4 regions of the Mycoplana sp. 10N416 genome follow, and region 4 is predicted to be linked to each of the others. Evidence: predicted binding sites of a transcription regulator. Region 4 holds the regulator's gene; each other region holds the start of a gene.
What was found. The regulator PhoB, encoded in region 4, activates phosphate uptake and scavenging genes when phosphate is short. The targets are predictions, from matches to a motif close to TGTCATNNANCTGTCAT.

Region 1 (7,671 bases), on a different contig from region 4:
ATAGAACTCAGCACCACGTGCACCCAGCCTGCCGGCTTCGGCAGCGCGGAGGCACGCGCGCTGCTGCGAGAGGATATGCGAGAACGAAAGAAGAAGGCGGCCTCACCCAAGACGCAGCCAGTGTCCAGGTATCGCGTGCCGGCGCGGAGGTCGCGGCCAGGAGAGCCGATGCGTTTCAGTTGCCCCTTGTGAGAGGCCCCCGGGCGGGGGTATCCATTGCCGAAGAAATAAACAGAGGGAGTGAACGATGGCCTGGCAGCCCGCGGAAAATCGATACCACACCATGAAGTACAACCGCGTCGGACGCTCCGGCCTCAAGCTGCCGGCCGTCTCGCTCGGCCTGTGGCACAATTTTGGTGGTGATACGCCACACGAGCGGAAGGTCGAGATGTACCGGACGGCCTTCGACCTCGGCATCACCCATTTCGACCTCGCCAACAATTACGGCCCGCCACCCGGTTCGGCCGAAACCGCTTTCGGCGAAATCCTCCGCACCGATTTTGCCGGCCTGCGCGACGAACTGATCATTTCCTCCAAGGCCGGTTATGACATGTGGCCCGGTCCCTATGGCGAATGGGGCAGCCGCAAGTATCTGATCGCCTCCTGCGACCAGAGCCTGAAGCGCATGGGTCTCGACTATGTCGACATCTTCTACTCGCACCGCTTCGACCCCGAGACGCCGCTGGAGGAGACCTGTGCCGCGCTCGACCATATCGTCCGCTCGGGCCGCGCGCTCTATGTCGGCATTTCCTCCTACAACTCACAGCGCACGCGCGAGGCGGCGGCGATCCTCAAGGATCTCGGAACGCCCTGCCTCATCCACCAGCCGAGCTATTCGATGCTCAATCGCTGGGTCGAGCGAGACGGCCTGCTCGACACACTCGACGAACTCGGCATCGGTTCCATCGTCTTCTCGCCGCTCGCGCAGGGCATGCTGACGACGAAATATCTCGGCGGTATCCCGGGCGACAGCCGGGCGGCACAGAACCATTTCCTCAAGAAGGATTTCATCCGCCCGGAGATCATCGACAACGTCCGCAAGCTCAACGAGATCGCCGAACGCCGCGGCCAGACGCTGGCGCAAATGGCGATCGCCTGGGTTCTGCGCGGCGACCGTGTCACCTCGGCGTTGATCGGCGCGAGCCGTGCCGCCCAGATCGTCGATTGCGTCAAGTCGCTGGAACGTGCTGATTTCACTGCCGAGGAACTGGCGGAAATCGACGGTTACGCGCGCGAGGCCCACATCAACCTTTGGACCCGGTCAGCCGAACTCGAATAGTCGTACGGTCCCGACCCGCAGCCGACATGCCTTTCGACTTCGGCGACTGCGCCTACTGAAAGGAAAATGGCCCAAATACCAAAGAACCCTCGTTGTCCCTGGAAAACGAGGGTTCTTTTTCGTCGATGTCCGGTCGTCAGGATGCCGCGCCGACAACGCCCGCATGCGAGGGAAAGAAACGCTCGAGACCGCGGCGCTTGCCGAACAGGATGTCGTGCTGCAGGAACCGGTAGTCGCGAATGAGCGGATCGATGTTCTTCTTGCGCGACCAGTCAGGCGTCGCATTGCCGTCGTCGCCGATCAGCTGGTAGCGGTCGATGACGTCATACTGTTTCTGAACACGACCGAGAAAGCCGGTGTAGTAGGGGTGCTCGAAGCCCGCCTCCGTCAGGATGTGGTAGGGCAGCAGCGCCGGGCTGATGGTGCCGATGTCTTCCTTCACGCCGGTCTTGTTGGACCAGACGATGAGCGGGGTTTCGTGCTCCTGCTTCATCTGCTCGACCGAGCCGCGGCGGGAGGCGGTTACATTGTTCATGTAGCCGGTCGCCGTATAGACGGTGTTCAGCGGTGGCAGGTGGTCGCCGAAGACGACGATGATCGTCTCGCGGTCACGGTTGCTCGCCCAGTCCATCAGCGTCTTCAGGCTGTCATCCGCCTCCTTCACGCCCTGCGCATAGGTGGAAAGTGCCTGTCGGTCGGCAAACTGCAGGTTGCCTTCGACCTTGATCGTGTTCTTCGCATACCGGTTCGGCTCATAGGGGCCGTGACCCTGCAAGGTTACGGCGAAGAAGAAGAATGGATCCTGCTGTGCATCGGCCTGGCGGATGATCTCGTTCGTCAGCGCCTCATCGGAGGCGAAAATCCCCCGTTTCGTCATGACAGGCATCGTCTCTTCGGTGCGGAAGGTCTCGAAGCCAAAGGACTTGTAGACAGAGGTGCGGTTCCAGAACCAGCCGGCGAAGGGGTGAATTGCACGCGCGGTGTAGCCCTCGCCGCGGAAGAATGTCGCCAGTGACGGAATCGGATTGCGGACATACTGCTGGTAGGGAATGCTGCCGGTTGGCAGGAAGGCGTTGGAGAAGCCGGTCAACGCCTCGAACTCCACGTTCGCCGTCAGTCCACCGAACTCCGGAGAGAAGACCGCGCCGGTCGTGTTCTCGCGAATGACGGGCATCGGGTCAGGGGAGAGTTTCAGGCTCGGCAGGCGCGTCGGATCCCATAGCGACTCGCTCATGACCACGATCACGTCGGGCTTGCTGCGGTGGTTGGTCCCTGCGGGAAGCGGTTCCTGCTGAATATGGTCGATCGCGTCGCCCGAGTAGCCGGCCGGAGCCTTGACGTTCGCCATCGGCAGGTTGATCGCAAAGGCGAGCATGAAGCCGTTGTGGCGATAGTTCTCCGCCTGGTCCCACATGATCGGGAAGACGTGCAGACGATCGCGGACCCAGGAAAACTGGTTGTAGTCCATGATCGAGGAGAAGCCTGCCAGCAGCGGAACGGCGATCGCCAGCCGCAGGGCGCGCTCCTTCAGGGTCAGCGGCCGAAACCGCTTCCAGGCAAAAATCCAGACCGAGAAGAGTACGGCGATGGCCGACAGCGAGCCGATTCCGACGGCGACAGCCGTCCACGGCCGATCGCGAACCAGCGCCGGCATCAGTTCCATGATCTGGCGGCCGAACAGCAGGTCGGTGGGGTAGAGCGGATCAGTCAGGAAGATCTGCTTCTGCTCGGAGATGAAGGCGAGAAGGATAGCGATCGGCGCCAACACCAGCACCGCCTTGTGCTGGCGGCCGATCAGCGCGTCAAAACCGAGAAAGGCAAGAAGGAACAGGCCGCAGGTGGTCCAGCCGGGCTGCGCATAGGTCGTCAGGAAGGTGATCGTGGCATTGGTCGAGTTGCGCGTGATCAGTTCGACGGCGGCGACGGTGGCGACGGCGAGCAGCACCGTCAGGCCAACGGAACCCAGCACCGCCATCGTCTTTGCGACGCGGGCGGGATGACCTGTGTCGACGGTAAACCGCTTCTCGACGGCGGTTGCCGTGACGGCAGAACTTACAAGGGTCACGCGTTACTCCAGGCTTCATAAAAGTGTCGTCTCTCTGTCATATCGCTGTCACCTTGAACAGGGGATGAATAGTCACGCCGCCGCCGGCGGGTGCTCGCTGGCCGTCAGATCGCACGATCCGGCCGCGTCGCCTGACGCGCCTTTGCGGAAACGAAAACCCTTCATTTTCAAACCAGCGATCATCCTTTAAACAGCGTCTTGAGACCGCCCGTCGTTATGACGCCCGGGCGAGTGCGGATCGAGGGCAGAGATGAACGAGAACAACAACAGGACGACGCTCCGCATTGCGGTCGCCCAACTTAATCCAACGGTCGGGGACGTCGCCGGAAACCTGGCGAAAGCGCGCGAGGCGCGTGCCGACGCCGCCCGTCAGGGAGCGGATCTGCTGCTACTGACGGAGCTGTTCATTTCCGGCTATCCGCCGGAGGACCTCGTTCTGAAGCCGGCGTTTCTCAAGGCATGCCATGCGGCCGTCGATGCGCTCGCCGCCGACACCGCCGATGGTGGTCCGGGCGTCGTCGTCGGCTTCCCCCGCCAGGGTGCGACCGGCCGGCACAATTCCGTCGCCGTCCTCGATGGCGGACGCATTCTCGTCTTTCGCGACAAGCTCGACCTGCCGAACTACGGCGAGTTCGACGAGAAGCGCGTGTTTGTCGAAGGCGCCATGCCCGGTCCGGTCAATTTCCGCGGCGTCCGGCTCGGCATTCCGATCTGCGAGGAGATCTGGAACGACATGGGCGTATGCGAGACGCTGGCAGAAAGCGGAGCGGAAATCCTGCTGGTGCCGAACGGTTCGCCCTACTATCGCGGTAAGGTCGACGTGCGCCACCAGGTGGCGCTGCGACAGGTGATCGAAACCGGGTTGCCGATGGTCTTTGCCAACCAGCTCGGCGGACAGGACGAACTCGTGTTCGACGGTGCGAGCTTTGGCCTGAATGTCGACAAGTCGCTCGCCTTCCAGATGAGCCAGTTCGAGGAATCGGTCGCGCTCGTCACGTGGAAGAAGGAGAACGGCACCTGGCGCTGTGACGGCGGGCCGATGGCCAAACTGCCCGAGCAGGAGGAGGCGGACTACCGCGCCTGCATGCTGGGGTTCCGCGACTACGTCAACAAGAATGGCTTCAAGAACGTGGTGCTCGGACTTTCCGGCGGCATCGATTCAGCGATCTGTGCCGCGCTCGCCGTCGATGCGCTGGGCGAGGAGCGGGTGCGCTGCGTGATGCTGCCCTATCGCTACACCTCGCAGGAGTCGCTGAGCGATGCGGCGGCCTGCGCAAGGGCACTGGGCTGCCGGTATGACATCGTCCCGATCGAAGCGCCGGTCGTCGGCTTCATGGACGCGCTGTCCGACATGTTCGAAGGCACCGAGTCCGGCATTACCGAGGAGAACCTGCAGAGCCGCGCACGCGGGACCATCCTGATGGCGATCTCGAACAAGTTCGGCTCGATGGTGGTGACGACCGGCAACAAGTCCGAGATGTCCGTCGGCTATGCGACCCTCTATGGCGACATGAACGGGGGGTTCAATCCGATCAAGGACCTCTACAAGATGCAGGTCTATGCCTTGTCGCGTTGGCGCAACACTTCGGTGCCGCCCGGGGCACTCGGCCCTTCCGGCGAAGTGATCCCGCGCAACATCATCGACAAGGCACCGTCCGCCGAATTGCGGCCAAACCAGACCGACCAGGATTCGCTGCCGCCCTATCCGGTGCTCGACGACATCCTGGAGTGCCTGGTGGAAAACGAGATGGGCACCGAAGAGATCGTCGCGCGTGGCCATGACGAAGCGACCGTCCATCGTATCGAGCACCTGCTCTACATTGCCGAATACAAGCGCCGGCAGTCGGCACCTGGCGTGAAGATCACCAAGAAGAATTTTGGCCGCGACCGGCGCTATCCGATCACCAACCGGTTCCGCGACCGATGAGACAGGGATGAGCGATGATGCGCAGCTCGGTCGAGATACACAACATCAGGACGGGACTGACGCGCGTCGCCTGGGAGACCGACCAACTGGTAGAAGCGCCGAACTTTTCTCGTGACGGCCGGTCTCTCATCATCAATGGCGACGGCCGGCTCTACCGGCTGCCGCTTGACGGCGGCTCGCCTTTGCCGCTCGACACCGGATTTGCGACCCGCTGCAACAACGATCACGGCCTGTCGCCGGACGGGCGTTGGCTGGCCATCTGCGACAAGACGGAATTCGGCAAGTCGGCCATCTACATTTTGCCCGCCGAGGGTGGCACGCCACGCCTTGTGACGCCAAAGCTGCCGTCCTACTGGCACGGCTGGTCGCCGGATGGGAAACGGATTTGTTATTGCGGTATCCGCGAGGATCTCTTTGACATCTATACGATCCCGGTCGAAGGCGGCGAGGAGGAGCGGCTGACGTTCGGCGAGGGGCGCAACGACGGACCGGACTGGTCGGCCGATGGTCGCATCTACTTCAATTCGAGCCGGAGCGGGCGCATGCAGATCTGGTGTGTTCGGCCGGAAAATCGCGAGGTCGCGCGCATCACCGACAGCCAATGGGCAGACTGGTTCCCGCATCCGTCGCCGGACGGGCGACACCTGCTCGTGCTTTCCTACGATGCCGACGTGCTTGACCATCCCCGTGACCAGCGCGTCCGCCTCCGGTTGATGGATGCCGACGGCCGAAACGACCGAGTGCTGTTCGAATTGCTCGGCGGGCAGGGGACGATGAATGTGCCGAACTGGTCACCCGATGGCGACGAGTTCGCCTTTGTGCGCTACGCCCCTGCAGGTTGACGCGCTCGCGGCTCGACCATGTGACGCTTCAAGGGCCGTTCTGCAGCTTCAGATTTTAACCGTTCGGAAACCAGGCTGCTTAAGGGAATATTCCCGCTTTTTGCGCCAAAGTGCCGCGACAAAACGCAAAAGGCGGCAATGCAGACCGCCAGCATGTCGGTGGGGAAAGACATGGCGAATGCTGGGGCTGAGGGTCCGGTCGCGCGCCGGAGCAGCGTCAAGATCATGATTGGTCTTGCGGCGATCGTGATCGTCGCTCTGTTCGCGTCCGCCAATTTCATGGTGCTTGACTACTCGATCCGGCAGGCGAACGATTTTGTTGCGACCTCCGAAAAGACGCTGGTCAAGAACGAGTTCCGCCAGCAGATCGAACAGGTTGTGCTTTACCAGAGCGGAATGTCCGTCTGGGATCGAGGCTTCGATGAACTGGCCGACGGCTCGTTCAGCGACGATTTCATCCGCCGGGAGTTGCGCGACTGGCTCTGGAGCGATTTCGGCTTTTCCTGGATGGTCTTCACGAAGCCGGGCGAAGAGACGGTCCTGGCCGTCCACAATCGCCACGTCGTTCGGCCGCATGATGCCGACCAATTGCTCTACTGGGTCAGCGACCTGACCAAACGCGCCGAAGCGGCCTACTATGCGGCGCTCAGCCGTACGCGCGACGGCTGGCTTCTTGCAAAGCCGGCCGAGAGCGGCGGCGTCTTGTCGCCGACATTGGCGCAGATCAACGTCACCGGAATGCGAATGATCGACGGCACGATGAGCATCATCGTGGTGCAGTCCGTCGTCCCCAAGCGGCTTTTTATTCCGGATGCGCGCAAGAAGCCTGTGCTGTTGGTCACCGTCAAGCCGATCACGGCCAAGATGCTGGCGAATTCCGAGCAGCGCCTGGGGATCCGCGATCTGGGCTTCTTGCCGATCACGACCGAGGATAGCGATCTCTTGCTCACCGGTGTCGGCGGCGACGCCTTCAACCCGATGGCTGCGTCCTGGCGCCCGAACCGCCCCGGCTCGTTCGTCTGGTCGATGGCGATGCCGCAGATCACCGCCCTGGTCGCGATCTTCGTCGTGGTCATGGGTTTCGTCGCGCTGAAGTTCGCCTCGACTGTGCGGGCCCTGGAGCGAAGCGAAGCGCGAAATGCGTATCTCGCCTGCCACGATGCGCTGACCGGCTTGCTCAACCGTTCCGGCTTTGACGATGCCATGAAGGAACTGCTCGACAAGGACACCCGTCCGTTTGCCGTCTTCGCGGTCGACCTCGATCAGTTCAAGGCCGTCAACGATCGGCATGGTCACGCAGCCGGCGACGCCGTGCTCAGGACGATCGCTTCCCGGTTTCTGGGCAGGGTCGCCGACAAGGGAGTGGTGGCGCGCCTGGGTGGCGACGAGTTCGCAGTGCTGCTTCACGGCATGACCGACAGGCAGGCTCTCCTCGATCTTGCCAATGGCCTGGTGCGCGACGCGCAGATCCCAATTCCGTTCGGCGGACAACTGCTGGCTGTCGGCAGCAGCGCTGGCGTCGCTGTCTACCCCGAGCATGGCCGGACCGTGCACGACC
Region 2 (7,671 bases), on a different contig from region 4:
ACGCCAAAGCGCTGAACGGCGACGTTGGGTGCTCCGACGGATTTGACCCCCTCGCGTTGCTTGTCGTCGATGTTTTCCAGTGCCTCGGAGTAGAGCTTTCCGAGCGTGCCGGTGTCGGTGAAGAAGATCGCCGACATGCCGGCCAGCGGCCCGGGGCCGAAGGCGCGGGTGAAGAACAGCGCCCAGATCAGCATGTCGACCGAGCGGAGGAAATCGAACAGGCGTTTGGTCAACTGGTTCGAGATCCAGTTGCGGGTGATGTTGCGGGCCGCGACGAAGGCGAGCGGGAAGGCAACGAGCGTCGCCAGCACCGTGCCGACGAACGCCATCACGATCGTCTGCAGCAGCTTGGTCCAGACGTCGAGGTGCTGCCATTCGCTGTTGTAGAGGATGTTGTTCCAGGCGAGCGACAGGTTCGAGCGCGACGGATCGATGCGCTCGCCCCAGGCGATCAGGGAGAACACGTCGGCCGCCGGTTTGCCGAAGAAGGGCGACTGGGTATCGAAGATGAAATTGGCCCAGCCCAGTAAGCGCTTGCGGATACTGACCTCGTCCGCCTCGATCTCGGCCCAACCCGCAAGGCCGAAGGAGAGGACGATCTTCTCGCCGGGGCGCTTCTGGGTGGCCCACTGCGGCAGCGGATCGCTGTCAGCCGAGACGGTCTTGCCGTCCATGGCTACGTGCAGCGTTTCGTCACCGTGCTGGACGACCGCGTTGCCGGGAAGGACTTCGATACGGGTCGAGCGTCCCATCAGAACCTCGGCGCGGGTCACGACCTCCTCGGTGCGGGTTACGGTCTTTGCTTCGGCTGGCGGCGCTGCCTGCGTGGCAGAGCCGCCGAGCGCCGCCCCCGGCGCCATGAAGCTTGTCGCGGATTTCTTCACGGCGGGCTGCGACGACGCTGCGGCCGCCGGCAGTTCGACAGTGCGCGTCACCGTTTCACGGGTTGCGGTCAGCCAGTCAGGATTGGGATTGTCGCCGAGCGGTGAATAGCGCGGGTATCGGATCTGCATGGTTCCGTCCGGGGCCATGCGGAACTCCGGGCGTACTTCATAGGACACCCAGTCGGCGAGATAGGTGCCGGCGAGAGACCAATTCGCATTGTGGAGCACCGTGCCGACGGCGAAAAACCACCAACAATAGAGGCCATAGAGCACCGCGGCCAGCACAACCAGTGGCGTGCGTAAGCGAGACCAGAAGGAACGCGCGAAAATCTCCGGATGCCGGGCGGCGACCTGTTCCATCTCGGACATGTGAAGCTTGGCCATCGTTCGGTCCTTACTGTGCGAGTTGGAAGGCCTGGTCGCCGACGAAACGGCGTCTTGCCCAGGCAGATAATTGATCGACGGCGACGATCGTTAGGAAGAGCAGAAGGATGATCGCCAGCGTCTTGGCCTGGTGGTTCTGGCCGATCGAGAGGCGCAGCAATTCGCCGATGCCGCCGCCGCCGACGGCGCCGATGATGGTGGAGGCGCGCACGTTGATCTCGAGGCGCAGGAGGAAGTAGCTGATGAAATTCGGCATGACCTGCGGGACGATGCCGAACCAGACCCGCTCGATCCAGTTGCCGCCGGCCGCGCGAAGCCCCTCCTCCGCCTTCATGTCGGCATTTTCGACCACCTCGAAGAAGAGTTTGCCCAAGGCGCCGACCGTGTGAATCGACACCGCGATCACTGCCGGCAGCGGACCGAGCGAGAAGATCGCAAGGAAGAAGCCCGCCAGCACCACCTCCGGAAAGGCGCGCAGGATCTCCATCAGACGACGAACGATGCCGCGCACGAAGCGGTTCGGCATCAGCGTTCGCGCCGCCAGAAAGCAGAGGATAAAGCCGAAGAACGCGCCGAGGATGGTGGAGAAGATCGCGATGTTGAGTGTCTCCAGCATCTTGTAGAAATATTCCGGGACATAGAAGCTCTCCGTCAGGTAGAGCCGGCCTTCCGGATAGTTGTACTTGAAGCTGCCGTCGTCATACGGAGACGGCAGATCGAATAGAGCGCGGAACACCTCGAAGCCGTCGCGCGGGATCATGCCGCCGACGAAATCGAAGAGATGCGGGAGACGGTCGAAGAACTTGCCGGCATTGGTTGCGTTGGCAAACCACATCGAACCACCCAGCGCGAACAGGAGAATTCCAAAGCCGACCCAGGAGTAAAGCCGGCGCTTGGCGGCGAGCTCCTGCCAGTGACGCTCGATGAGCGCGCCGCTTTCGCTGAACTCTTTCGGAAGGGTGTTGAGGGCCATGGCGCTTTCCGCGTCTGCGCCTCTACGCTGATGGAAGAGGCTTCCTTCAAAAATGGCGTCAGCCAGCAAAACCGGCCGACGCCGTCAGATTTCCCAGTCGGCTCAGCCGCCGATCGTTGCCTTGCGGGCGTCGATGATCGGCTTGTAGAAGTCGGTGTTGACTTCGGTGAAGTTGGTGAAATCACCGCCCATGATGGCCGAGAAGCAGGCCGCGTCGGCCTTCGGCAGGTCGAGCATGAACTGCTTGAACTTCGCCTTCATGTCGTCAGCCATCGAGGAGCGCACGACGATCGGGCCGTTCGGGATCAGCGGCGAGCGCCACAGCTCGACCAGGTCGTTCATGTCGAGAACGCCCTTCTCGACCATCTTGTGCAGGTTGCCGGAGGTGTAGCCGTCCTTGAATTCGCCGACGCCCGAGCCGAAGGTCGTGCCGGCATCGAAGTTGCCCTTCAGCACTTCGAGGACGAGGTTTTCATGGCCGCCGCCGAAGCCGGTCTCGCCGAAGAATTCCTTGACGGGCGCGCCGATCGATTCCGGAAGCGTAACGAGCGGGACGAGGTAGCCGGAGGTGGAATCCGGATCGGCAAAGCCGAGCTTCTTGCCCTTCAGGTCTTCGACCTTGGTGATACCGCTGTCCTTGCGGGCGACCATGATCGAATAGTAGCCGGTGGAGCCGTCGGTCTGGACCGTCGTCAGGATTGGCTCGACGGCCTTGGGGTCGGCGAGATAGATTTTGGCGAAGCCGGAGGCGCCGAGTTCGGCGTAGTCGAGCGTACCGCCGAGCAGGCCCTGGATCACACCGTCATAGTCGGCAGCCGGGAAGAAGGAGACCTTCTCGAAACCGAACTCGGCCTTCAGCTTGTCGCCGAGGCACTGGTAGTTGCGCAGGCGATCGGCTTCGTTTTCGCCGCCGATGATGCCAACGCGGAATTCCTTCAGTTCTTCAGCCTGGGCGTGGCCGACCAGCGCCAAAAGGGCGACGGCGCCGAAAAGAGCTTTCTTCAGCATGATTTCTCTCCTGTTTGACCGGCCACGCCGGCTTTGAGAATGGCTTTGACCCTTGACGTGGGCCACTCGATCCTGGCCGCGGTCAGATGCCGGCCAGTGCCAACGGTTTCACGCTGGCGGATTCCTTGATGTTGTCCTGCACGAGCGCGGCAGGCTGGCGCCGAATACTCGTCGATGTCATGGTCTCATCGATCTCCGCACCATCGGCCCCCGCGCCATAGATCGACCGCACCGCTTCGGCGTCGAGGTCCCGCGGCGCGCCGTCGAAGACGACCTTGCCGGCGGACATGCCGATAATGCGCTCGCAGTAGTTGCGGGCGGTGTCGAGCGTGTGGAGATTGGTGATGACGGTGATGCCCTCGTGCTCGTTGATGTCGCGCAGCGCGTCCATCACGACCTTGGCGTTGAGCGGATCGAGCGAGGCGATCGGTTCGTCGGCAAGGATCATCTTCGGCTGCTGCATCAGCGCACGCGCGATCGCCACACGTTGCTGCTGGCCGCCGGACAGCGTGCCCGCCATCTGCAGTGCCGTCTGCTCGATGCCGAGGCGCTCGAGGGCGGCGATCGCCATGATGCGCTCCTCGCGGGTGAACATGTTGAGGATGCTGAGCGCCGTCGAGCGATGGTTGAGACGGCCGAGCAGCACGTTGGTCAGCACATCGAGGCGCGGCACCAGGTTGAACTGCTGGAAGATCATCGCGCAGTCGCGCTGCCAGTTGCGCAGGGCAGCGCCTCGCAACGCGGAAACCTCGACATCGCCAAAGCGGATTGCCCCTTCGGTCGGCTCGACAAGCCGGTTGATCATGCGAAGCAAGGTGGACTTGCCCGCACCGGAGCGACCGATGACACCCACCATCTGGCCCTGCGGGATGTCGATGTTGACCGCGTTGACCGCGGCGTTCCCGCCAAACCGGCGCGTGACGTTCATCAGGCGAAACATGGCATCCCTTTCGAGGGTTCATTCATTGACGTTGTAGGGGGCTTTAAAGGTGCTCAATGAAGGCCGGATGTCAGTTTCATGTCTGTTCGGTAACAATCCACAAAGCCCGGTTTTCCCGGGCTTCGCGCTTGTTCAGGCCTCGTAGCGGTCGAGGAAGTTTTCCGCGTCGAGCGCGCGGAAGTCATCAAGTGCAGAACGCAACCGGGCATGATCCCAGTCCCACCAGGCAAGTCGTTCGAAGCGTTCGACAAGTTGCCTTGGAAAACGCTCGCGGATCAGTTTCGCCGGCACCCCGCCGACGATCGTGTAGGGTGCTACGTCCTTGGTGACGACGGCCCCGGAGCCGATGACGGCGCCGTTGCCGACGTTGACCCCCGGCAGGATCGTCGCACCGTGGCCGATCCAGACGTCATGTCCGATCGTCACGCGGTGCGCCCGCCGCCAGGCGAAGAAATCCGCTTCCTTGTCGGCATCCGGCCAGTAGTCGGCAGCGCGATAGGTGAAGTGGTGCAGCGTCGCGCGCCAGGTCGGGTGGTTCGTGGCGTTGATCCGCACCGACGAGGCGATGTTGGCGAACTTGCCGATCGTGGCGCACCAGACCGAGCAGTCCTCCATGATGTAGGAATAGTCGCCGAGCTCGGTCTCGCTGATGCGGGACCGCTCGGCGATTTCGGTGTAGCGGCCGAGCGTGCAGTCGGTCACTTTTGCGGTCGGGTCGATCAGCGGCGTTTCGGAAAGCTTTGTCACGCGGCGGCCTTTCTGGGCGAGAAAGCGGAAACGTCTATGATCCGGTCGGCCACCTCCGTGCGCACGTCGTCATCGTGGAAGATGCCGAGAAGCGCCACCCCTGCCCGCTTCTTCTCCTCGATCATCCCGACGACGATCTCGCGGTTCCTTGCATCGAGCGAGGCGGTCGGTTCGTCGAGCAGAAGGATGCGGTGCTCGGTGATGAAGCCGCGAGCGATGTTGACGCGCTGCTGCTCACCGCCGGAGAATGTGGCGGGCGGCAGTTGCCAGAGTTCGCGCGGCAGGTTCAGCCGCGACAGCATTTCCTCCGCCCTTTCGCGCGCGACCGCAGGATTCTCGCCGCCCGCGACAAGCGGCTCGGCAACGACATCGACCGCAGCGACGCGCGGCACGACGCGCAGGAACTGGCTGACATAGCCGAGTGTCACGCGGCGGACGGCAAGAACGGTGCGCGGGTCGGCGCTTGCAAGGTCAATCACCCTGCCTTCATGCTCGACGAGGATCTGCCCGCCGTCGACGCCATAGTTGCCGTAGACCATCTTCAGGAGCGAGCTCTTGCCGATGCCGGACGGTCCGCCGAGGACGACGCATTCGCCAGCCTTGACGGAAAAATTGACGTCCGAGACGACCGGCAGGCGGATGCCGTCTCGAAGGTGCATGATGAAGCTCTTTGCGACTTCGGATACGACGAGTGGGGTCGCCATGGTGATGTCCTTTTGCTGGACCGGGCACAGCCGGGCGTGAAGCCGGCACGCGGCGGTCGGATCAAACCTGCAGGATGGAGGAGACGAGAAGCTGGGTGTAAGCCTCGCGCGGGTCGTCGAGGACACGGTCGGTCAGACCCTGTTCGATCACGTGACCGTCCTTCATCACCATCATCCGGTGCGACAGGAGGCGTGCGACGGCGAGATCGTGGGTGACGATGATCGCCGAAAGCCCGAGGTCGTGCACGAGACCGCGGACCAGGTCGAGCAGACGTGCCTGCACCGAAACGTCGAGACCACCGGTCGGCTCGTCCATGAAGACGAGGCGGGGCGACGTGACGAGGTTGCGGGCGATCTGCAAGCGCTGGCGCATGCCGCCGGAGAAGGCGCGCGGCTGGTCATCGATGCGATCGGTGCCGATCTCGACGCGCCGCAGCCAGTCGCCGGCGGTGTCGCGGATGTTGCCGTAGTGGCGCTCCCCGACTGCCATCAACCGCTCGCCGACATTGGCGCCGGCGGAGACCGTCATGCGCAGGCCGTCGGCCGGGTTCTGGTGCACGAAGCCCCAGTCGGTGCGCATCAGGTAGCGGCGTTCGGCCTCTCCCATGTGGGCGAGGTCGCGCATCTGTCCATCGCGCATCCGATATTCGATCATGCCGGAGGTCGCCGGCAGGCGGGTGGCGAGGCAATTGAGCAGCGTCGTCTTGCCCGAGCCGGATTCGCCGACGATCGCCAGGACCTCGCCCGGCCAGAGCTCGAAGGAGACGTTGCGGCAGCCGATGCGCGCGCCATAGAATTTCGAGATGTCGCGGACTTTGAGAAGGGGTTCATCGCTCATCGTGCAGCTTCCTTGTCGTAGGCGAGCATGGTGCCGCAATGGCCGTGTTCGCGGCGGTCTTCGCAGTGATCGGTGTCGGAGCAGACGAACATCCGTCCGCCCTTGTCATCGAGCACGACTTCGTCGAGGTAGACATTTTCCGCGCCGCAGAGCGCGCAGGGACGATCGAACTTCTGGATTTCGAACGGATGGTCCTCGAAATCGAGGCTGACGACGTCGGTGTAGGGCGGCACGGCATAGATGCGCTTCTCGCGCCCTGCGCCGAAGAGCTGGAGCGCCTCCGACATGTGCATCTTCGGATTGTCGAACTTCGGCGTCGGCGACGGGTCCATGACGTAGCGCCCCTCCACCTTCACCGGATAGGCGTAGGTCGTGGCGATATGGCCGTTCCTGGCAATGTCCTCGTAGAGCTTTACATGCATCAGGCCGTATTCTTCGAGCGCATGCATCTTGCGCGTCTCGGTCTCGCGCGGCTCGAGGAAGCGTAGGGGTTCGGGGATCGGCACCTGGTAGACCAGCGTCTGGCCGGCCGTCAGCTTCTCCTCGGGAATGCGGTGGCGCGTCTGGATGATCGTCGCCTCGCGCGTCTTGGTCGTGACCGCCACGTTGGCGACCTTCTGGAAGAAGGCGCGGATGGAGACGGCGTTCGTCGTGTCGTCCGCCCCCTGGTCGATGACCTTCAGCACATCCTCGGGCCCGAGGATCGCCGCCGTCACCTGCACGCCGCCAGTGCCCCAGCCATAGGGCATCGGCATTTCGCGGGAGGCGAAGGGCACCTGATAGCCGGGAATGGCGATCGCCTTCAGGATGGCGCGGCGGATCATTCGCTTCGTCTGTTCGTCGAGGTAGGCGAAATTGTAGGTCGCCAGTTCTGCCGTCGTCATTCTGCGGCCTCCGCAAGGTCGTTGCCCAAGTTTTGCGCGGCTTCGTATTCGCGCCGCATGCGGCGCACGAGGTCGAGTTCGGCCTGGAAATCCACGTAATGCGGGAGTTTCAGGTGCTCGACGAAGCCGGTCGCCTGCACGTTGTCCGAGTGCGAAATGACGAATTCCTCGTCCTGCGCAGGCGCGACGATGTCCTCGCCGAATTCCTCCGCACGCAAGGCCCGGTCGACCAGCGACATGGCCATCGCCTTGCGCTCGCTCTGGCCGAAGACGAGACCGTAGCCGCGGGTGAACTGCGGCGGGTTTTTC
Region 3 (7,671 bases), on a different contig from region 4:
CAAGGCGGCCGATGGCGGGGCTGGGCTTTTAATCGCGCCGGAACTGGCCGTCGACGGCTATGGGGCAGGGGAGGCGTTTCTGGAAACCGCATCGGCGGCGGAAGGCGCTGTCGTCGAGAGGCTCGCCACGATCGCCCGCGAGAATGGTCTGGCCATCATCACAGGATTCGCGGAGAAGGACGGCGACGTCACCTACAACAGTGCACTCTTCACAGACGGCGCCGGCACCAACGCCATTTATCGGAAGTCCCATCTGTACGGCGACTACGAGCGGCGTTGGTTCCGCCCGGCGGCGCCATCGTCAGCGATCGTCAGCCACGGTGGCCTGAACATCGGCATGCTGATCTGCTACGACGTCGAGTTTCCGGAAAATGTCCGCCGGCTGGCGCTTGACGGCGTCGACCTCGTCGTCGTGCCGACTGCGCTGCCGAACGGGGCCTCCGGCGCCTTGATTGCCGACAAGATGATCCAGGTCCGCGCCTTCGAGAACCAGACCTTCGTCGCCTATATCAATCACTGCGGCACCGTGGGACGCTTCAGCTATGCCGGGCTCTCGCGCATTGCAGCGCCCGATGGCAGCCTGCTTGCCGAAGCCCCGGCCGAAGGCGAGGCGCTGCTTTTCGCCGAGATCGTCCCGTCGGACTATGCCACCTCTCGCGCGGAAAACTCCTACCTCGCCGATCTGGTGCGGCCAGTCTGAGCCTCCGCGATCGATTCTGCTCGCGCCCTTGATCGGGTGACTGCGTTGGATCGTGTCGTATTCGAGGACACGGCATCATCTGCGCGCGCCGGATGACCGGGCGGCGCCCGGTCATGAAGATTGCAGAGACACGTCTTTTCTCGCGATCCTGGTCCCGTGATCCCGATCAGTCCTGCACCACGTCCCATTCGTCGCTCGGGTTGAACGTCCGGATCTTCGCTGCGATCTCCGCCGTGTTTCCGCCGAGATCGGCCTCGTAGATAATGCCGTTCTTGTTGACGAGGAAGGTCTTGACGCCGGTGAGGCCGTAGACGACCGGCCAGGCGATGGCAGCATGGCCGGCGATCATGTTGCCGTTGATGATATAGCTGTACTTCCCGCCGGCGATGTTGTCGCCCTGGCCCGTCAGGATGCGGTAGCGGTAGCCGTGGTAACCCTGTCCGGCCTTGGCCCTTTGAAGGGCGTCGCCGTCCGCGAGCGCCGGCCCGGCCGGACTCTCCTGCCCGCCGAATTCTTCGGCCGGCCAGTAGAGGCCGTCCTGCTTGCCGGGGCTGCTGACCACCTTCTGCGCATATTCGAGCACGCCGTCGCCGTCCCGATCCTGGGAAGCGTAGTCCTCCTGCGCATCGACGTAGGCTTTCAGCGTGTCGATCGTCGATAGCTCGTTCTCGCCGATGTGCCGGTCGGCGATCTCCTCGAGCCCGGCATGCGTGTCGAAGGCCCATTTGCCCTTGTCGTCCTTTGCGAGCGGGAAGGGCAGCGGCCATTGGATCTTGCCGATGTCCAGCACCTTGTCGCCATCCTTGTCCTCGACATCCACCTTCTCCTTCACACCGGCCTGGATGTCGGCAAACGTGTCCATCGCCCCGGGGCTGGCCTTGGCCTTGGCCGGGTCAAGTCCAAATAGTCTCGCCACCGCGTCGAAGTCGCTGTTGTTCACCGCCGTCTTGAAGGCCTCGACCGCCTGCTCGGGCGTGTCGAATTCGGGCGGCGCCTCTGCTGCAACATAGTCATCCAGCGAGGGCGTCTGCTGCGCCGCCGCCGGAACTCCGGCAAGCTGGAGCGCACCCAGAGCGATCGCGCCTGCAAGCGAAACTGCGATCCTATTACGCGCAATTCTCAACATTGCTCTCTCCTGATCGCCTGTTGTTCAACGACGGCCGCCACCGCGCCCGCCGCCGCCACCGCGCGGCCGTGGACCGCCACCGCCACCGCGACGCCCGCCGCCGCTCGCGCTCGGCCTGCTGCGGCCGCCACCACTCATCGATTGCCGGCCACGGTTGGAGGCAGCCTGTGTGTTGCGCTTGCTGCTGACATTGCCCATCGCTGACGGGCGATTGCCAGAGCGCTTCTGCACCTGGCCGCCTGGCTTCGGCTTGTTGACCTTGCGGTTGGCATTCGCCGGTCTGGCGCCTGCGGCCTTGCCGGCGCTGGCTCCGCCCTGGCGGTTGACGCCCGCACCGCCGCCCTCCCGACGCGCGCCGGCCGCCTGACCGGCCCTGTTACCAGCGGCGTTCCCGGCCCGTTCGCGCGCGCGCTGCGCATCGACCTTGCTTCTGCGGACGTCGTCGACCGATACCTTGCCGGCCCGATTCGCGAGCGTATCACCGCCGTTACGCCGTACGTCCTTGGCACGGTTGGCGATGTTGTTGTCGCGGTTTCCCTTGAACTCGTTCTTGAACTCGGTCCGGTCGAAATTGGCGAACTGATTCTTGTCGAACTTGATCTTCGAACGGTCGATGTTCGCCCAGTCGACGTCGTTCATCTTGAACTTGTCGCGGTCGATGTTGATGTCGTTGAAGCACTTGTCGCAATCGATGTCGACGTCGCCACCCCAATTGCCGCCCCAGACGCCCCAGTCGTCCCAGTCAACCGCCGCCGCCCAGATCGCGGCACCAGTGATCGCCGCTGCGAAATAGGGCGCCGTGGGATAGTAGTAGTTCGGGTAGGGATCGTTGTAGTAGCTGATCGGAGCCGCCGCGTAGCCGGGCTCGTAGAGCATTTGCGGCTCGTACTGCGGGACGTAGATCACTTCCGGATTGGCGGCCTGGATTATCACATTGTCGCCCTGCGCCTCGACCTTGATCTTGTCATCCGACTTGATCATGCCCTCGACCACGGCCTTGTCGCGCAAGGTCTGGATCGCCATCAGCACGTCCTTTTGCTGGTAGGCGAGCGCGCTGCCGAGCGACTGCGTCCACTCGAGATCGTCGCTCATCATCTTGACGATCTCGGGGTAGTTCAGCAGCGAGATCACGCTGTCGTCCCAGTCCTTGTCCGGCTCCAGGTCCTTGTTCGACTTCTTCTTCTCCAGGAAGCGCTCGGCCTCGACGATCTGCAGCGGAAACAGCGAAGCGGAGGAGACCAGAGCGACCAACTCGTCCGGATAGAGCGCGATGCGCGCCACCAGCACCTCCAGTTCGTCCTCGGTCAAGAGGTCGGGCTGTTCAGCCTGTGCTCCGCCGGAACTGGCAGGGGCGGAAGCCTGCTGTTGCTGCTGCTGAGCCAAAGCTGATTCCGACCAGGAAACGCTCGCTGTCGCCAGCAGAAGGCTGATGGCGACGCTCGAGCGCAGGCAGCTTGAAAACCTTTCGAAATCCATGACCTTGAAACCTCCCATCCGGCACACACCGGTCATTCAGCTTCAGTCTCGAGGACGCTCAACCTGGCCAGCGCTTCAAAGCTCGCCATCACGCTCACGTTGCTGGGAACGCAAGACGCCCCGGCATCACGGCATGGTTAAACCCACGCACGATTGTGTTCCAAAGCAACGAGGAAAGGTAGTGGCCATGCCGTAGCTACATGTAGCCACGCCCGTATGCACGGCAGGCGGCGGAGACCTGCTGCCCCCGACTGCGCAGTGCAACACCTCAACGAGGCTGCCGATTTTGGCGGGAATACCGGTGTTTTTCACCTTCAGGACGCGGCCGCGCAATCGAGGCGCACAGCCCGGCGGTCATTGACCGCCGAGCAACCCGACAACCCAGAAGGTCAGAGCCGAGACCAAGGCCGCGGCCGGCAGCGTCACGAACCAGGCAACCACGATGTTCGTCGCGAGTCCCCACCGCACCGCCGAGACGCGGCGAGCCGCGCCGACGCCGATGATGGCGCCGGTGATCGTATGGGTGGTGGAGACCGGAATTCCGAGCCAGGTCGCACCGAACAGCGTGATCGCGCCGCCGGTTTCCGCGCAGAAGCCCTGCATGGGATTCAGCCGGGTGATCTTCGACCCCATCGTGTGCACGATGCGCCAACCGCCGAACAGCGTGCCCAGAGCAATCGCGGCCTGACAGGTGATGACCACCCAGAAGGGGACGTAGAATTCGGAGCCGAGATGGCCCTGCGAGAAGAGCAGGACGGCAATGATGCCCATCGTCTTCTGGGCATCGTTGCCCCCATGGCCCAGTGAATAGAGAGATGCGGAGATGAACTGCATCCCTCGAAACGCCTTGTCGACGGCGAACGGCGTCTGCTTCACGAAAATCCAGGAGACGAGCAATACCAGCATCAGCGCGAGGAAGAAGCCGATGGCCGGCGACATGAAGATGGCGCCGACCGTCTTCGCCACGCCCCAGAACACTATGGCATCACCACCGCTTCGCGCCAGGCCAGCGCCCACCAGCCCGCCGATCAACGCGTGCGAAGAACTGGAAGGAATGCCGAACAGCCAGGTGACGACGTTCCAGACGATCGCCCCCATCAGGGCGGAGAAGATCACCAAGGGCGTGACGATGGCCGGATCGATGATGCCTCGGCCGATCGTTTCGGCCACATGCAAGCCGAAGAAAAGGAAGGCAATGAAGTTGAAAAAGGCCGCCCACATCACCGCATATTGCGGCCTGAGCACCCGCGTCGAAACGATGGTGGCGATCGAGTTGGCCGCATCGTGCAGCCCGTTCAGGAAATCGAACAGCAGGGCGATGCCGATGAGCGCCACCAGCAGTGGAAGGGCGAGGGTGGCCTCCATCAGACGTTCTCGATCACGATGCCGCTGATCTCGTTCGCCACGTCCTCGAAGCGGTCGACGACCTTCTCGAGCTGACCGTAAAGCTCGCTGCCGATCATGTAGGCCATCGGGTTGGAGGCGCCGTGGCGACGGAACAGGTCCTTCAGCCCCGCCTCATGCAATTCGTCCGCCCGCCCCTCGATGCGCATCACCTCCTCGGCGATCGCATTGAGGCGGGTGATGTTGGCCCCGATCTTGTTCAGCAGCGGGACGGCCTCGGCGACGAGGCGGGCGGCCCGAACGATGATCGTCCCCATTTCCTGCATGCCTGGGTCGAAGCTCGACTGCTCGAACAAGCGGATCGTCTTGACCGTCTTGTGCATCATGTCGATCGCGTCGTCGAGCGACTGGATCAGGTCCTTGATGTCACCGCGGTCGAACGGGGTGATGAAGCTCTTGCGGACCGCATGGAGCACCTCGGCGGTGATGTGGTCCGCCTTGTCTTCCAGTTCGACGATGCGGTTGCAATACTGCTCGATGTCCGGCCCACCGGCCAGCACCTTCTCCAGCGCTTCCGCCCCGCCGACGACGGTGAGCGCATGCGCGTCGAACAGGTCGAAGAACCGGTCTTCCCGGGGCATCAGGGCACGAAACCAACTCAGCACGATCGTTTTTCCATATATGACAGAATTGCGACAGCACATAGAACAGAGAAACCGGCGTGGAAAGACGCAAGGACCGGAAATGCCGCGCCGGTTGGCGTTCGCAATGCGGTCCTTCCCCAGTTTTTTAAGCGAACTAGCGTATCAGAGGCTGATCAGCGCGATGCCGGCGACTGCCAGGGCGGCTCCGGACCAGGCAGAAGCGGTGGGCGCGTTCCCCGTCCGCACCCAAACCATGGGCAGGATCAGCAGCGGCGTCAGCGATGATAGCGTCGCGACGATACCCACATTGCCGCGGGCGAGTGCCGCCATCAGCAGCGACATTCCGACTCCGGTGCCGAAGAAGGCCGCCGCGAAGGCTATCAGGCGGGTTCGCGTCGTGAAGTGACCGGTGCTCTTCACCGCGGCAATGGGCAGCGAGGACAGAACAAGATAGAACAGGGCAGCTACGCCCGAGCGGATCGCCATGGCTGTAAAGGGCTCCACGCCCGAAGCCATCGCCGGCCGCGCCGCCAACGTGCCGATCGCTTGGCCAATTGCCGTGATCAGGCCGAGCGCAATGCCCAGCCCGGCGAAGCGCCCGATCTTGGAAGGGGTTGCCGGGCTATTGCCCTCCTTTGGTCCGCAGATCGCCAAGGCTACGCCTGCGACCACAAGCCCGATGCCGATGCCCTGCTGGCCAGTTATCGTTTCGCCGAGCCCCAGATAGCCGAACAGCACGGCGAAGGGTGCGGTCAACGAATAGAGCAGCGAAGTCATCCGCGCGCCAGCAATGTAGATTGCCGCGAAATAGGCACTACTGGCGATGATGATGCCGAACAGGCCGGAAAGTGCGAGTGTACCTGCCTGCCACGGTTCGATTGCACGCCAGCCGCCAGTAACAAGCGATGCGGCACCCGTTATGGCAAAGCCGGCGAACATCTGCCAACGGGTAAGCACGATCAGCGGCACGCGGCCCTTCAATTCACCAATCAGAATGGCGCTCAAGGCAACGCAGGCGGCGGAGGAAATGGCGAGGAGTTCGGATATGTACATGGGGATCGTCTGTGGACTGCTGCTCCGCCTATGGCACAGAGCCAAACGATGCGACAATCACTAAAACTCGTGTCAACAATTCGTTCACAGCTCTCCGCGTTGTAGAAAAGCGCAGCGCGGCAACGGCAGACGTCTCCGCAACAATCAGCTCGGAAGCCCTAACGCTTGCTCCAAAGCCTCCCAGGACTCGTCCATGGCGAAGGCCGGCGACAGGAAGGGGATGCCGACGTGACCAAAGCGGATCGACAACTGCCTTTCGGCGATTTCCTCGTCAACGCCGGCAATCTGGTGAAGATATAGAAGTGAGACCAAGCCGGTCCGATCGGCTCCGGAACGACAATGGATGAGGATGGGCTTCGGCGCGTCACGCAGAAGCGCCACGAGTTCCTTCGTCTTCGCCAGCGTGAGCAATCTAGACGAGGACATCCCGAAATCGAAATGCCTGACGCCGAGCCGCTCGGCGGTTGCCACCTCGCTTTCGTACCACGGCCTACTACTCGGGCCGCGAAGGTTCACGATCGTTCGGATTCCGTACTGCTTCACATAGCGCTCGATCTGCGCGGCCGAAGGCTGGGCGGCGCGATAGAGTTCACCCGGAATGACTTCGTGGAAATTGCCGGCGAGCTGCAGGCCAATCAGAAAGGCACTGACCACAAAAGCAATGAGTGCCGTCAGTGTTCCCGCCCAGGCAAGGTATCTGCGCGCCAAACTCCACCTCCCGCAATCTCCGCCGGCCGGACGGCCCGGGAAAGGACCGCACTGTCGCTTGCCGAGCTGACAGATTACTGAACGCGCGCGCTAGAGACAACCTCGCCCAGGAGCGAGTGAGCGAGTCCCGCCAGGGCCTCGACACCACCGGTCACTCCGCTCCGCTTGCTAAAGTTGTCCGTCCAGGGTGCCAACCGCCCGATAGAGTTCCGGCCGGCGGTCGCGGAACAGGCCCCAGCCCCAGCGCTGGCGCTCGATGGCGTCAAGATCGAAGGTGGCGGTCAGCACAGTCTCGCTCTGCCGGTCGGCCTCGGCGATCTTCGCGCCGGTCTGGTCGGCGATGAACGACGAGCCGTAGAAGGTCATCGAGGTGTTGTTGCGCCCTTCCTCGGTGCCGATCCGGTTCGAGGCGACGACGGGCACCATGTTGGCGCCGGCATGGCCCTGCATCACGCGCTGCCAGTGCGCGGCGCTGTCGAGCGTCGGGTCCTGCGGCTCAGTGCCGATCGCGGTCGGATAGAGCAGGATTTCGGCGCCCATCAGCGCCATGCTGCGCGCCGCTTCCGGGAACCACTGGTCCCAGCAGATGCCGCAGCCGATCGTGCCGAAGCGGGTCTTCC
Region 4 (7,671 bases):
CGCCAACAAGACCGGCGTCGGCGTCTTCGGCCTGTCCTTCTATGAAAACAACGCCGACAAGCTGAAGGTCGCCACCGTCAACGGCGTGACGCCGTCGGTCGAGACGATCGCCTCCGGCGAATATCCGGTGTCCCGTCCGCTGTTCTTCTACGTCAAGAAGGCGCATGTCGGTGTCGTCCCGGGCCTGAAGGAATATGTCGAGTTCTTCGTATCCGACCAGATGATCGGCCCCGACGGCCCGCTCGCCGAGTACGGTCTCGTTTCCGCTCCGGACGCTGAGCGCGAAGAGATCCGCACGGCGGTCGAAGGCGGCAAGACCATGTAACACCGAGGGAACCGGCGCAGCCTGCTGCGCCGGTTCCGCTCATTTGCACTTTCCCGCATGAGGCGGCCAGGACATCCGCATGAGCACGACGCTACTACTCGCCATCCTGCCGGCCATTGCCGCGGTCGCCTTTGTTCTCGGCCGCATGCGGGCAACCGCGGTGTCCGGGGGCAAGCCTTCCGCACTGCATTCCCGGCCGAATTACTACGGCGCCTATGTGGCGCTCGCGGCGTTCCTGCCGCCGCTGATCCTCGTCGCCCTCTGGCTGACGATCAGCCCGCTCGTCGTCAACTCTTCCGTCCGTGACAGCTTCCCGGACGCGGTCAAGGCGCAGTCGTCGGCGCAGCAGAGCCTTGCCTTCGGCATGGTCACCACGATCGCCCGCGGTCTTCCGCTGCTCTCGGAGGGCGAAGTACTTTCCGTCAAGCAGGATCCCTCGACGCTGCAGTCGGTCTTCGCCGCAAAGGGTGTCGCCGTCGCCGCCGAGGCGCAGCCCTACATGCTGGAGTCCGCGGCGACGCTGAACGCGATGGCGCAGTCGAGCCAATTGGCGCTCGCCGGCGTCTCGATCGTGCTGTCACTTGCGGGCGCCTTCGTCGCCTTGCGCACCGTCGCGCCGCAGTTTCGGGCGCGCAATAGGGTCGAGCGGGTCATGCTGTGGGCCCTGGTGCTGGCGTCCTCGATCGCCATCCTGACGACGATCGGCATCGTTGCCTCGATGCTGGCCGAGTCTATCCGCTTCTTCAACGCGGTCCCAGCGTGGGATTTCTTCTTCGGTACCGTTTGGGATCCGCGTTTCGCCGGTGCTGGGTCGAGTTCGGAGGGGCAGTTCGGCCTGATCCCGCTGCTGGCCGGCACGCTCTATATCGGCTTCGTCGCCATGCTCGTGGCGGTTCCCGTCGGCCTGTTCGCCGCCATCTACATGGCCGAATATGCGTCCCCTCGCATGCGCTCGCTGGCAAAGCCCCTGCTTGAAGTGCTGGCTGGCATCCCGACGATCGTCTACGGCTTCTTCGCGCTCGTCACCGTCGGCCCGTTCCTGCGCGACCTTTCCGCAAACCTCAACGGTCTGGTCACCGGCAACTATGCCAGCTTCATCCAGGCGCAGAGCGTTCTCACCGCCGGGATTGTCATGGGCATCATGCTGATCCCCTATGTCTCCTCGCTGTCTGACGACATCATCACCGCGGTGCCGCGGGCGCTGCGGGACGGCTCGCTCGGCCTCGGCGCCACTCGGTCGGAGACGATCAAGCGGGTGATCCTGCCGGCTGCCCTTCCGGGCATCGTCGGTGCGCTTCTGATGACCGCCTCCCGCGCGATCGGTGAAACGATGATCGTGGTTCTGGCCGCCGGCGTCGCCGCGCGCATGCAGTTCAATCCGTTCGAGCCGATGACGACTGTGACGGTAAAGATCGTCAACCAGTTGACCGGCGACCTGGAGTTCACCTCGCCACAGACGCTGGTGGCCTTCGCGCTGGGCATTACCCTGTTCTGCATCACGCTCGCACTCAACATCTACGCGCTCTATATCGTCCGCAAATACCGGGAGCAGTACGAATGACCGATCTCCTCTCAGCGGTTTCCGGCGATACGGTCTCCAAGGCGCCGCCGCGCCGCGACATCGGCATTCGCCGCCGCTATGCCGCCGAACGCCGTTTCCGCTTCTATGGTCTCGCCGCGATCGTCTTCGGCCTCGTGTTCCTGTTCGTGCTGCTGTGGTCGGTCGCCGGCAAGGGCTACACCGCCTTCCAGCAGACGGAGATGACGCTGCCGGTCGAATTCTCCGAAAAGGTCATCGACCCCTCCAACAAGCGCGCCACCGATCCGAAGGTGCTGGTTACCGCCAACTATCCGTTGCTGGTGCGCAATGCGCTGGCCGAGAAACTCGGCGTCAAGTCGACCGATCGGGCGGCGCTGAAACAGGTTTCGGCGATGGTGTCGGATAGCGCGCGCGTGACGCTGCGCGACATGGTGGCCGACGATCCCTCGATCATCGGCAAGACTGTGCCCGTCACCGTTCTCGCCAGCGCCACCATTGATTCCGCCTTCAAGGGGCAGTTCGACCTGACCGTCGACGAGAAGAACCGCAAGGTTTCCGACAAGCAGGTCGGCTGGATGAAGCAGCTTGCGGAGGAAGGCGTGCTCGCCAAGGGTTTCAATACCGGGCTGTTCGTCAATGGCAATTCCAGCCGGCCGGAAGCCGCCGGCCTCGGCGTGGCGCTCGTGGGCTCGCTCTATCTGATGGGCATCGTGCTGGTGCTGTCTCTGCCGATCGGCGTCGCCGCTTCCATCTACCTGGAGGAGTTCGCGCCGAAGAACCGGCTGACCGATCTGATCGAAGTCAACATCAACAATCTCGCCGCCGTGCCTTCGATCGTCTACGGCCTTCTCGGGCTTGCCGTATTCATCAACTTTGCCGGCCTGCCGCGCTCGGCGCCGCTCGTCGGCGGTCTGGTGCTGACGCTGATGACCTTGCCGACCATCATCATTGCCACACGCGCGGCTTTGCGGGCCGTTCCGCCGTCGATCCGTGCGGCCGCCCTTGGGCTGGGCGCCTCGAAGATGCAGACGATCTTCCACCACGTCCTGCCGCTTGCCATGCCCGGCATCCTGACCGGCACGATCATCGGGCTGGCGCACGCGCTCGGCGAGACCGCGCCGCTGCTCCTGATCGGTATGGTCGCGTTCGTCGCCAACGTCCCCGCCACGCCGCTCGATCCGTCGACGGCCCTGCCGGTACAGATCTACATGTGGGCGAACGAGGCCGAGCGCGCCTTTGTCGAGCGGACTTCGGGGGCGATCATCGTCCTGCTCGTCTTCCTCATCATTATGAACTTTGGCGCAATCCTGTTGCGGCGCCGGTTTGAGCGCCGCTGGTAGTGAGATAGAAGCAGATGAACATCATGACCGAAGCCGTGGCTGAAGAAGCGCTGGAAAAGAAGATGAACTCTGTGCCTTACAAGATGATCGGCAGGGATGTCTCCGTTTACTACGGCGACAAACGCGCCCTCTACGACGTGAACCTCAACATCCGCGAGAATACGGTGACGGCCCTGATCGGCCCGTCCGGCTGCGGCAAGTCGACGTTCCTGCGCACGCTCAACCGCATGAACGACACGATCGACAATTGCCGCGTCACCGGTGCGATCACGCTCGATGGGGACGACATTTACGACCCCGCGATCGATGTGGTCGAGCTTCGCGCCCGTGTCGGCATGGTGTTCCAGAAGCCGAACCCGTTTCCGAAGTCGATCTATGAGAACGTCGCCTACGGGCCCCGCATCCACGGTCTCGCCAAGAACAAGGCGGATCTGGACCAGGTCGTCGAGCACAGTCTGCAAAAGGCCGGTCTCTGGAACGAGGTGAAGGACCGCCTGCATGAAGGCGGCACGGGCCTCTCCGGCGGCCAGCAGCAGCGCCTCTGCATCGCCCGCGCCGTCGCCGTCAGTCCGGAGGTGATCCTGATGGACGAGCCCTGCTCGGCGCTCGATCCGATCGCCACCGCCAAGGTCGAGGAACTGATCCACGAGCTGCGCGAAAACTTCACGATCGTCATCGTCACCCATTCGATGCAGCAGGCCGCGCGCGTTTCGCAGCGCACCGCCATGTTCCATCTGGGCAACCTGGTCGAGGAGAACGACACCGACAAGATGTTCACCAACCCCGACGACCAGCGCACGCAGGACTATATCATGGGCCGGTTCGGCTGAACCCGGTGCAACGTCGCAAATGAATACCCGGCGCCATGGCGCCAGTTGAGGATAACACCATGTCATCGCCCCACATCGCTTCCGTCTACGACGAAGAATTGAAGTACCTTGCGCGCCGCATCTCCGAGATGGGCGGCACCGCCGAGCAGATGGTGGGCGACAGCGTGCGCGCCCTGGTCAACACCGATGCCGCGCTGGCGCAGAAGGTCATCTCCGAAGACGTCATCCTGGACACTGCCGAGCGGCAGATCAACGAGAAGGCGATCCTGACGATAGCCAAGCGCCAGCCGATGGCGGCGGACCTGCGCGAGATCATGGGCGCGATCCGCATCGCTGCGGAACTCGAGCGCGTCGGCGACCTTGGCAAGAACAACGCCAAGCGCGTCATCGCCGTGCAGAGTTCCGGCATGCCGCGCAAGCTTGCCCGCGGCCTGGAGCATCTCGCGGAACTGGCACTGATGCAGTTGAAGGAAGTGCTCGACGTGTATGCGTCGCGCAACGTCGAGAAGGCCAGGGAGATCCGCGAGCGCGACGACGAGATCGACGCGGTCTACACCTCGCTGTTCCGGGAGCTTCTGACCTACATGATGGAAGACCCGCGCAACATCACGCCCTGCACCCATCTTCTGTTCTGCGCCAAGAACATCGAACGCATCGGCGACCATGCCACCAACATCGCCGAGACGATCTTCTACATGGCGACGGGTGCGCCACCGGAAGGCGAGCGCCCGAAGGACGATCACACCACCTCAGTCGGCGCGGAGAAGGAATGATCTGCGTCGCATTGTTTGAATTCTAGAACGCCGGAGTTCGCAAGGCATGGTTCCCAAGATTACCGTGGTCGAAGACGAAGAGGCGCTGAGCGTCCTCTTGCGCTACAATCTCGAAGCGGAGGGTTTCGAGGTCGATACGATCCTGCGCGGCGACGAGGCGGAGATCCGCCTGCAGGAGCGTCAACCGGATCTCCTGATCCTCGACTGGATGCTGCCCGGCGTTTCCGGCATCGAGCTGTGCCGCCGCCTGCGCCAGCGCTCCGAGACCGAACGCCTGCCGATCATCATGCTGACGGCCCGCGGCGAGGAGAGTGAAAGGGTGCGGGGTCTTGCCACCGGTGCCGACGACTACGTGGTGAAGCCCTTCTCGACGCCGGAGTTGATGGCGCGGGTGAAGGCGATGCTGCGGCGCGCCCGGCCGGAAGTGGTCTCGACGCTGCTGAAGTGCGGCGATATCGAACTCGACCGCGAGACGCACCGCGTCCATCGCCGGACGCGCGAGGTGCGCCTCGGTCCGACGGAATTCCGCCTGCTCGAGTTCTTCATGACCTCTCCCGGGCGCGTCTTTTCGCGCTCGCAGCTGCTCGACGGCGTCTGGGGACATGACATCTATGTCGACGAGCGCACGGTCGATGTGCATGTCGGCCGTCTGCGCAAGGCGCTGAACTTCTCCAACATGCAGGACGTCATCCGCACCGTGCGCGGGGCCGGCTATTCGCTGGAGGCCTGATCGGCTGGAAACAATCGGAAACGAAAAACGGGCCCCGCGGGGCCCGTTTGCAATTCTGTCTCTTTCCAGCGTGTCGCCGGTTACCGCATGCGCCGACGTTCGGCCGACGGCTGGTAAGCCAGGCGCTGATGGAAGAGGCAGTAGGGCGAGTTGTCCGGGGACTCGTTGCCGCAGAAGTGAAAATCGTCCGTCAGCGGGTCGCCGTTCGGCCACTTGCAGGTGCGCTCGGTGAGTTCCGTCAGTTCCAGCCGACGCGACATCGGCAAGACGACGTTCGTGTTGATCCGCGCGAGCGGCGCGTCGTCGTACTCAAACGCGACTTCCTCCTTGACGACGGTCGCGCCTGCCGGACGGGCGACGGTGCGGGTCACGACCCGCGGGGCGAAGTTCGAGGGGCGCGGCGCGGCGGCCGGCCGCTTGGCCCGTGTCGCCGTCGGCGTGCCGCCGGCTTTAGCGCGACCGGGAAGGGCGAGGCGGTGCACCTTGCCGATGACCGCGTTGCGGCTGACGCCGCCGAGTTGTGCTGCGATCTGGCTGGCGCTCAGTCCTTCGGACCAGAGCTTCTTGAGCTTCTCGACCCTCTCGTCTGTCCAGTTCATCCTATCGCCTCCATTCCAGCGTTCGCTACCGGGAATCCGTCGCCAATGCCCCGGATGGCTCCGGAGCACGGAACGCCTTGATACTGTGGGTGACTAGTTCCGCCGCATGCAGTCTAGCAATTGACTTTTAACCTACTGACAGGGGGACTCTGTGACAAGAGTCGCCCGATTCAGGCCGAATCGATTTTCCAGTTTTCCCCAACTTGCTAGTTTGGTGTGACTGCCCGGCGACACTTTCCGCGCGCAATTCGGGTCCGTCTACGCGATCAATTGAGGCGGAACGGATGGAAGCTACTTTTATTGACATCGACCCCCGAAATGCTGATAGTGCCGCGGCCGCCGCAGGGCGGCATTTTTCATTTTTCCACACGGAAAGCTCAAGACGGGAATGGATTTCCGCATCCGCTGCGAAGGAGATACGCGCCATGGCTGATGCCACGCCGCTTTACGAGACCTATCTGCGTGCGCCGCTGCGCTTCGAGCGTGGCGAAGGCGTCTGGCTGATCGCGGAAGACGGCTCGCGCTATCTCGACTTTGCCGCCGGCGTTGCGGTCAATTCGCTCGGCCATGCCCATCCACATCTGGTCGACAGCCTCAAGAGCCAGGCCGACAAGGTCTGGCACGTTTCGAACCTCTACGAGGTGCCGGGACAGGAAACGCTTGGCAAGCGGCTGATCGACGCGACGTTCGCCGACAAGGTGTTCTTCACCAATTCCGGCGCAGAGGCGCTGGAGTGCGCGATCAAGACGGCGCGGCGCTATCATTTCGCCAAGGGCCATCCCGGCAAGTTTCACGTCATCACCTTCGAGGGGGCCTTCCATGGCCGGACGCTGGCGACGATCGCCGCCGGCGGCCAGGAGAAGTATCTCGAAGGCTTCGGGCCCAAGGCGCCCGGCTTCTATCAGGTGCCCTTCGGCGACATCGCCGCCGTAAAGGCCGCGATAACGGAAGAGACGGCGGCAATCCTGATCGAGCCGGTACAGGGCGAAGGCGGCATCCGCGTCGTGTCGAAGGAGTTTCTGCGGGAACTGCGCGCGCTCTGCGACGAATATGGGCTGCTGCTCGTGCTTGACGAGGTGCAGTCCGGCGTCGGCCGGACAGGCAGGCTGTTTGCCCATGAATGGGCCGGTGTCGCGCCGGACATCATGGCGGTCGCGAAAGGCATCGGCGGCGGCTTTCCCCTCGGTGCCTGCCTGGCGACGGCGGAGGCTGCGGCCGGGATGGTCGCGGGCACGCATGGCTCGACCTATGGCGGCAATCCGCTGGCCATGGCCGTCGGCAACGCGGTCCTGGACGTCGTGCTGGAAAAGGGGTTCCTGGAACACGTTCGCGACGTGGCGCTCGTGCTGCGTCAGGGCCTGGCCTCGCTGGCGGACCGCTTTCCGGATATCATCGAGGATGTCCGCGGCGAGGGCCTGATGCTCGGCATCAAGGCCAAGGTTCCCTCGGCCGACCTGCTCAAGGCGGTTCGCGCGGAACACATGCTGCTCGTCCCGGCCGGGGACAACGTGCTGCGGCTGCTGCCGCCGCTGGT

Region 1: a site for PhoB is predicted at 3,380-3,396, ahead of AC1DDS_RS00260 (LTA synthase family protein). Genes of this name have one in related genera too.
Region 2: a site for PhoB is predicted at 4,246-4,262, ahead of phnC (phosphonate ABC transporter ATP-binding protein). Genes of this name have one in related genera too.
Region 3: a site for PhoB is predicted at 5,328-5,344, ahead of AC1DDS_RS08490 (DUF47 domain-containing protein). Genes of this name have one in related genera too.

What each region holds. Positions count from the first base shown of each region.
Region 1 is NZ_JBFTIM010000001.1:50,588-58,258, reverse strand. It holds gene mgrA (L-glyceraldehyde 3-phosphate reductase) at 248-1,279, shown strand; gene AC1DDS_RS00260 (LTA synthase family protein) at 1,416-3,344, opposite strand; gene AC1DDS_RS00255 (NAD+ synthase) at 3,595-5,271, shown strand; gene AC1DDS_RS00250 (TolB family protein) at 5,289-6,113, shown strand; gene AC1DDS_RS00245 (diguanylate cyclase domain-containing protein) at 6,285-7,671, shown strand, end outside.
Region 2 is NZ_JBFTIM010000009.1:3,787-11,457, forward strand. It holds gene phnE (phosphonate ABC transporter, permease protein PhnE) at 1-1,268, opposite strand, end outside; gene phnE (phosphonate ABC transporter, permease protein PhnE) at 1,279-2,241, opposite strand; gene phnD (phosphonate ABC transporter substrate-binding protein) at 2,344-3,249, opposite strand; gene phnC (phosphonate ABC transporter ATP-binding protein) at 3,332-4,189, opposite strand; gene AC1DDS_RS18225 (DapH/DapD/GlmU-related protein) at 4,322-4,936, opposite strand; gene phnL (phosphonate C-P lyase system protein PhnL) at 4,933-5,640, opposite strand; gene phnK (phosphonate C-P lyase system protein PhnK) at 5,702-6,478, opposite strand; gene AC1DDS_RS18240 (alpha-D-ribose 1-methylphosphonate 5-phosphate C-P-lyase PhnJ) at 6,475-7,362, opposite strand; gene AC1DDS_RS18245 (carbon-phosphorus lyase complex subunit) at 7,359-7,671, opposite strand, start outside.
Region 3 is NZ_JBFTIM010000003.1:295,224-302,894, forward strand. It holds gene AC1DDS_RS08470 (carbon-nitrogen hydrolase family protein) at 1-700, shown strand, start outside; gene AC1DDS_RS08475 (DUF2950 domain-containing protein) at 867-1,826, opposite strand; gene AC1DDS_RS08480 (DUF3300 domain-containing protein) at 1,851-3,302, opposite strand; gene AC1DDS_RS08485 (inorganic phosphate transporter) at 3,657-4,667, opposite strand; gene AC1DDS_RS08490 (DUF47 domain-containing protein) at 4,667-5,311, opposite strand; gene AC1DDS_RS08495 (DMT family transporter) at 5,453-6,343, opposite strand; gene AC1DDS_RS08500 (dual specificity protein phosphatase family protein) at 6,488-7,051, opposite strand; gene aguB (N-carbamoylputrescine amidase) at 7,220-7,671, opposite strand, start outside.
Region 4 is NZ_JBFTIM010000004.1:436,579-444,249, forward strand. It holds gene AC1DDS_RS11365 (substrate-binding domain-containing protein) at 1-325, shown strand, start outside; gene pstC (phosphate ABC transporter permease subunit PstC) at 405-1,886, shown strand; gene pstA (phosphate ABC transporter permease PstA) at 1,883-3,205, shown strand; gene pstB (phosphate ABC transporter ATP-binding protein PstB) at 3,220-4,035, shown strand; gene phoU (phosphate signaling complex protein PhoU) at 4,095-4,808, shown strand; gene phoB (phosphate regulon transcriptional regulator PhoB) at 4,855-5,538, shown strand; gene AC1DDS_RS11395 (GcrA family cell cycle regulator) at 5,619-6,137, opposite strand; gene AC1DDS_RS11400 (acetylornithine transaminase) at 6,563-7,671, shown strand, end outside.